Regions from separate parts of the Shimazuella sp. NTD248 genome, predicted to be linked through region 1. Evidence: a T-box and tRNA genes for the amino acid it is inferred to sense, from the RefSeq annotation. Region 1 holds a T-box; the other holds one or more tRNA genes.

What was found. The T-box of region 1 lies ahead of pheS (phenylalanine--tRNA ligase subunit alpha). A T-box ahead of a tRNA ligase gene usually reads a tRNA of that ligase, here a tRNA-Phe.
Region 2: it encodes a tRNA-Phe, which carries the amino acid that the T-box ahead of pheS (phenylalanine--tRNA ligase subunit alpha) is inferred to sense. The anticodon was not compared.

Annotation. Positions count from the first base shown of each region.
Region 1 is NZ_JCAJZT010000007.1:38,258-41,522, reverse strand. It holds gene pheT (phenylalanine--tRNA ligase subunit beta) at 1-232, opposite strand, end outside; gene pheS (phenylalanine--tRNA ligase subunit alpha) at 248-1,249, opposite strand; T-box leader at 1,287-1,502, opposite strand; gene AC5WOE_RS15430 (TrmH family RNA methyltransferase) at 1,608-2,417, opposite strand; gene sspI (small acid-soluble spore protein SspI) at 2,465-2,674, shown strand; gene AC5WOE_RS15420 (M42 family metallopeptidase) at 2,876-3,265, opposite strand, start outside.
Region 2 is NZ_JCAJZT010000001.1:547,652-550,916, forward strand. It holds gene AC5WOE_RS02960 (hypothetical protein) at 1-448, shown strand, start outside; tRNA gene AC5WOE_RS02965 (tRNA-Arg) at 580-656, opposite strand; tRNA gene AC5WOE_RS02970 (tRNA-Arg) at 698-774, opposite strand; tRNA gene AC5WOE_RS02975 (tRNA-Leu) at 839-926, opposite strand; tRNA gene AC5WOE_RS02980 (tRNA-Cys) at 960-1,033, opposite strand; gene AC5WOE_RS02985 (YugN family protein) at 1,211-1,630, shown strand; tRNA gene AC5WOE_RS02990 (tRNA-Trp) at 1,785-1,858, opposite strand; tRNA gene AC5WOE_RS02995 (tRNA-Thr) at 1,902-1,977, opposite strand; tRNA gene AC5WOE_RS03000 (tRNA-Phe) at 1,997-2,072, opposite strand; tRNA gene AC5WOE_RS03005 (tRNA-Ser) at 2,087-2,178, opposite strand; gene AC5WOE_RS03010 (ATP-grasp domain-containing protein) at 2,796-3,265, opposite strand, start outside.

The DNA.
Region 1 (3,265 bases):
TTTGCAAAGGAGTAGCATGACCCACATGCACGGAACAAATATTCAATCGATCTGCCTCAGGATGAGGAGTACAGTTGAGTACTTTTCCCACTACAACACGGGATACACCTGCATCTCTTGTATAAATAACTTCCACTTCTATTCCTGTACGATTTAGCTCTTCCGCAATATCTTCAGGTGAAATCCCTTTTAAATCTACATATTCCGATAACCATTCATATGAAACTAACATGTTTTACCCTCCTTCTTAAACCGACTTAAATTGTTTAATAAAACGTAAATCATTTTGATAAAAATTGCGAATATCATCTATATCGTATTTTAAAATAGCGATTCGCTCTGCCCCGATACCAAAAGCGAATCCAGTATATTTTTCTGAATCATATCCTGCTTTCTCTAAAACAGTCGGGTGTACCATACCAGCACCAAGGATCTCGATCCAACCTTTTTCAGGATGGAAGATATCTACTTCGACACTAGGCTCTGTAAACGGGAAATAACTTGGACGTAGTCGAACTTCTGTCTCTTCTCCAAACAATTGGTGAATAAGGTGAAGAAGCACACCATGAAGTTCACTCATGGATACACCACTATCTACTACTAATCCCTCAATTTGTGTAAATTGATGAGAGTGAGTAGAATCATCATCATCCCGACGATATACTTTTCCTGGGCTAATAATCCGAACAGGAACTTCCCCTTTTTTATCGATCATCGATCTTACTTGTACAGCAGAAGTATGAGTTCGAAGCAGCGTTTCAGGTGAAATATAAAAAGAATCCTGCATATCACGGGCTGGATGATTCTTCGGCAAATTTAACATTTCAAAATTGAAATAATCCGTTTCTACTTCGGGTCCTTCGGCAATATGAAAACCCATACCGATAAAAATATCTTCCACTTGTTCAAGCACTGCATTGATCGGATGTAAAGATCCGATAGAAATAGCCTTACCAGGAAGCGTAACATCCACATTTTCATGTGCTAATTTCTCTGCCAATTTTGCTTCTTCCAGCTTTGATTCAGCTTCATCAATCAAAGTACTGAGAGTTGCACGTACATCATTTACTAATGCTCCGATAATAGGACGTTCTTCAGCTGATAACTTTCCCATGCCTCTTAAGACACCAGTAATTTCACCTTTTTTTCCAAGGTATTTTACTTTTACTTCTCTTAGCGTTTCCAGGTCTTGTGCATCCACAATTACCCCGGACGCTTCTTCTTGCAGTGCTAATAATCGATCACGCATCGCACGCTCCCCTTTAAAAAAGAAAAATCTCCCATCCCTAAGGGACGAGAGTTCGCGGTACCACCCTTGTTGAGGAGAAATATCTCCCCCACTTTTTGCTGATAACGGCAGCAGCTTGCCGGTCCCCCCTACTGAAGTTTCAAGGGGCAGCTCGAGAGTGAATAACACAAGTAGCGCTATGGAAAAGTTTCCAGTCAAGACTTTTCCTCCCTGTAATAGATACATTGTGCCCTGTCTCTGTCATTGCCAAAAATATAATGAATAAAGATCGCAACCATTATATCGGATCAGAGAAAAACTTGCAATTCCTAAAGTTAATATTCATGATATCTTTGATGATTTGTTGAAAACATTAAAATCATATCTTTTGTTCATTCATTTTTATGTGATGATGTTGTCTGAGGTGTTCATATAAAAGCATTCCTGCTGTGATGGATACATTATAGGATTCTGCCCTTCCTATCATGGGAACCATCAATGCTTGATCAATTTGTTGTAAAACAGCTTCTTGTATTCCCCTTCCCTCATTTCCAAGTACAATCGCCACTTTTGTTGGAAACGAATAATTAAATGTATAAATACCATTATGAGGCGAAGTTCCTACTACTGTTATATTTTTCTGCCTTAACATAGGAATCACTTCCAGTAAATCTGCCTCTGCGATTGGTAAGTGAAAGACAGCTCCCATCGTCGAACGAATTACCTTGCTATTGTATGGATCAACGGTTCCCTTTCCTAGTACCACTAAATCAACACCAGCGGCAGACGCCGTTCGCAAGATTGTGCCGAGGTTACCTGGGTCTTGTATTTCATCCAGCAAAAGTATTAAATTACTTTTCTCCAACTGGTTTTCGATATTCCAGTGAGGTATAGTGACTTCTGTAATAACACCTTGTGATTGCTCTGTATCAATCAAAGTTGAAAAAATAGGAGCACTTAGCTGATACACTGGAATATGTGCTTGATTTGCTTCTATCAATTTTTCCGAGTCTACAAATCCTTCTCGAATGATAATGGATCTTATTTCCCCTTTTACTATCAAGGCTTCTTGCAATAAATGGACGCCTTCTGCTAAATAAGCTCCTCCTGATTGGCGACCTTTTTTGGACAGCAATTTTTTCCAACGTTTAACTTGTTGGTTTTGGGGAGAAGTTATGGAATAGTACATAAAAAATTCTCCTTCATTCACATAGGAGATCTATGAGGTGATAGTATATGAATTTTAACATACGAGGAGCAGTTATCCAAAATATTCAACATATGAATAACAATGAGTTAGTTGGTTTAATCGAAGATTCGATCACCCAAGGTGAAGAAAAACTACTTCCTGGTCTTGGGGTGTTGTTTGAAGTAATTTGGAAAAATAGCGATGAGGCAGAACAACAAACCATGATCCAGACATTACATGATAGAATCCAAAATTAAGCAAAAGCTTTCTTCCCTTGTTTTCTTTCTTTTTTCATTCACCCCAAACTTTTGTTCTGCTTATTTATTTCGTAGTTTATAACAAGAGTGGGAATGATTGCAACTCAAAGTTTGAAAACATAACAAAAAAGCCGATTCACCCCTACCTACCCACTGGGCTTCTCGGCTAAATGATAAAAGCCACCATTGGTGGCTTTTATGTTATCTCGTTAATTTTTCAATCGTTCTGCGATCGAGGCGAGATGTCAGTGCTACTAACCAATTAACCAAATGATCAACATCTCGTTGATCGATAACAGAAGTATGACTATGAATATAGCGAGAGGGTACTCCCAAAGTGAGAGTTGGCACTCCATGATGATGCACATGTATATGACTAGCATCTGTACCGCCACGCGTAACAACCTCATATTGGTAAGGAATTCCTTCTTCCTCTGCTACCTCTCGTACTAATTGTAATAAAGGTTGATGAGCAATATGCCCAGCATCATAAAGTGCGAGTACGGGACCTTTTCCAAGATGAAGAGAAGTTGGCGTAAAACCGATCTTCGGCGTATCTGTAGCAATTCCTACATCAATCGCAAAAGCCAC
Region 2 (3,265 bases), on a different contig from region 1:
GAAAATAGCTGAGGCAGTGGTAACTAAAACAGAAATGACAAATAGTACTTACAATGATATTCCAATTGAACGTTATTACTTGTTGATTCTTACAACAGCAAATAAAACGATCCAAACAACATTTGAGAGCACAGCCTTTAACATTTATCCAGCCCCTGAGAATGGTTATATCTATCCCAACCAAGGTGAAAGATTTATGATCAAGTATATTCCCGGTGCAGAAGATAACTTTATTATTTTAACCAATATAAATTCGTCCTATAGTAAAAGATTGGCTTGTGATACTTACTTCAAAGAAATGGAAGATTCAAAAACAGAATATGAATTTAACCCATCCAATGCTACTTTTAAAAATAAATATTCAGCCACTTTGCGCAAGTACATTTCTAATAAATGTAATCTTGCAGAACAATATCAAAAAGAATGGGAAATTCTCCAAAGAAAATAACTCCTCTAGTGGACTGCATTTTCCCATTCTATTAAACTGAAAGAATGGATTCAAAATTTTATAGTAACTATATTTAACAACTTGCATGAAAGATCAAAAAAGATGAAAGCATGTGCTTTCATCTTTTTGTTTGGCGGGCCCTAGAGGAGTCGAACCCCTAACCTTCTGATCCGTAGTCAGACACTCTATCCAGTTGAGCTAAGAGCCCATATTCATTTTGCAAGACGTTATCATTCATTGTTGAAAAAATGGCGGGCCCTAGAGGAGTCGAACCCCTAACCTTCTGATCCGTAGTCAGACACTCTATCCAGTTGAGCTAAGAGCCCGTATTCATTTTGCAACAACGAAATCCATCATAACTCTTTCACACATAAAAGTCAAGCACTTTTTTGGTGCGGATGAGAGGATTTGAACCTCCACGGTCATCATGACCACAAGAACCTGAATCTTGCGCGTCTGCCAATTCCGCCACACCCGCATAAGCAAGCGGAATTATACAAAAAGTTTTTAATGGAGGCGGCACCCGGATTTGAACCGGGGGTAAAGGTTTTGCAGACCTCTGCCTTACCACTTGGCTATGCCGCCATAACACTCAATCTTGTGACACTTGAATATTCTAACATAATCCCACCAAAAGTCAATAATAAAATTTTGAACTCCACCCAAAGCCATGTTTAAACTTTTATTGTTCATCGCTGTATTATTTCGGATGAATGAGAAATCCTAAAACCTCAAACACTATAACAAAAAAGGATGTCCAGCATGATACCAATTGAATCTACCATCGAAGACAAACAAACACAATTCGCCAGTCTCTCTGATCAGTTGGAAGAGGAAGATTTCCACATAGGCGGCGGCTATGCATATGATCATGGTTATTTCGACAAACCATTGGACTGGGAAGAAGAACATGGAAACCGGTATTTTCTTCGCATTCCTGTATTTGCGGTGCGAGGTGATATCGGAGATCCAGATACTCTCGTTCGAATCGGAAAACCATTTGTAATCAAACATGAATTTCGCACAGATGAATCTAGTGATCCTACTGGGGATTCTGGTGTTTTTAGCGGAATGATGAATCAGTTTACAACTCCTATCCCAGCAGAAGATCATCCCATTGATCAAAAATGGATAGACAGGGCCAGAGAGATTGTGAATCGAGTGGAAGGGTTACACATATAAGTTGAAAACAATCCAACTATAAAAAAGCGCAAACCATTTTCTCTAGAGATAACTTCTCTAGAGGTTCGCCACAAAAGATATTACTTGTCACTAAGCTGTCTTTCATGCAGAAAAAAGCCACCCTGTCATCAAGAAGCAGAGTGGCTTTTTGTATTGGCAGGGGCGGTAGGAATTGAACCCACACTGGAGGTTTTGGAGACCTCTGTTCTACCATTAAACTACGCCCCTATAACATAGCCACCAACAATGGATTGGTGGCTATGATGATATGTGGTGCTGAAAGCAGGATTCGAACCCGCGACCTACTGATTACAAGTCAGTTGCTCTACCAGCTGAGCTATTTCAGCATATTCAAAAACATTCAAATGGTGGCTCGAGACGGAATCGAACCGCCGACACGAGGATTTTCAGTCCTCTGCTCTACCGACTGAGCTATCGAGCCATCTATGTATAAGATGGCGGAGAGAGAGGGATTCGAACCCTCGATACGCTTGTGACGTATACACGATTTCCAATCGTGCTCCTTCGGCCAGCTCGGACATCTCTCCAAAACACTTTGATTTTGTCAGGAACGAGATCTATCTTAACCTGTAATGAGGTTTGTTGTCAACTCTTTTTTTCATTTTATTTTAATGATGCTTCGAAAACGAATATTTATTAGTTATATAGCGGGGTGGAAGCATTTCCCACTACTTGCATCGCATTTATCTACATAATATTTTCATTTGCAAAAACATACATTCTATGTTACTATTTTTTTAGTATTCCAAACAGTGTACATATACCTAAAAGTTATCTAGCTTTCTTGTGTACGGTGTTACGCCGTATCTGCGTGTAAGATTCCCATACTTCATCCGGTCCCGCGTTACTATACTAGCCCTACCGTGGTGGGGGGTGATTGTGGCCGCCTAAGTAGGCGTAGCCGCTACCACAATCGACCCCCCACCACGGGGGCTAGCTCAGTGGCGTTACCAGATCAAGGTGTTTTCGTAGATAACTTTTTAAAACCTAGCTAATTCATTTGGCTAGGTTTTTTTGGTTCCTATATATAAAGCAGCAATTAGTCACCTGAACAAATTATCTCAAACTATTCCTAATACTGCGATTCAAATTTTTATATTTTTTTCAACAAAATCCCTGCTGGAAACAGGGATTTTGCGTATATTTAGTTCTCCCATTGAAATGTCTCATCAACAATAGAAATAAGCTGATTCAACCGCTGCGACAATTCTTCTTCATTCCTCCCTACAAAAGCAAATTGAGCGATGGAATCGACACTTAATTGCGCTTGATCATATGACTTTCCATCTTCTCCAGTAATTTGGGCCACTTTCACCCATTCTGGAAACAAGGTAGAGTTCACATGTAATAATCCATATTTAGTGTTCACCAATAACCATCCAGCTAAATGGGAGGGATTCATTTTCACTTCTTCCTTCAATACTGGACCTGGAAGTCCAACAGAAATTTGAGCATGAATATCAAACAATGACACATCGTATGCAAGTTTATGTGTGTCAGATACTTTTGCACCACCTGTCCTGCTGCCAATCTCCCCAAAAATAATTTGATCATTCGGAGTATGAAACCATTCCGCATGAAATGTGGTATTTGCTGGTGTGTCTAAAATCTCCA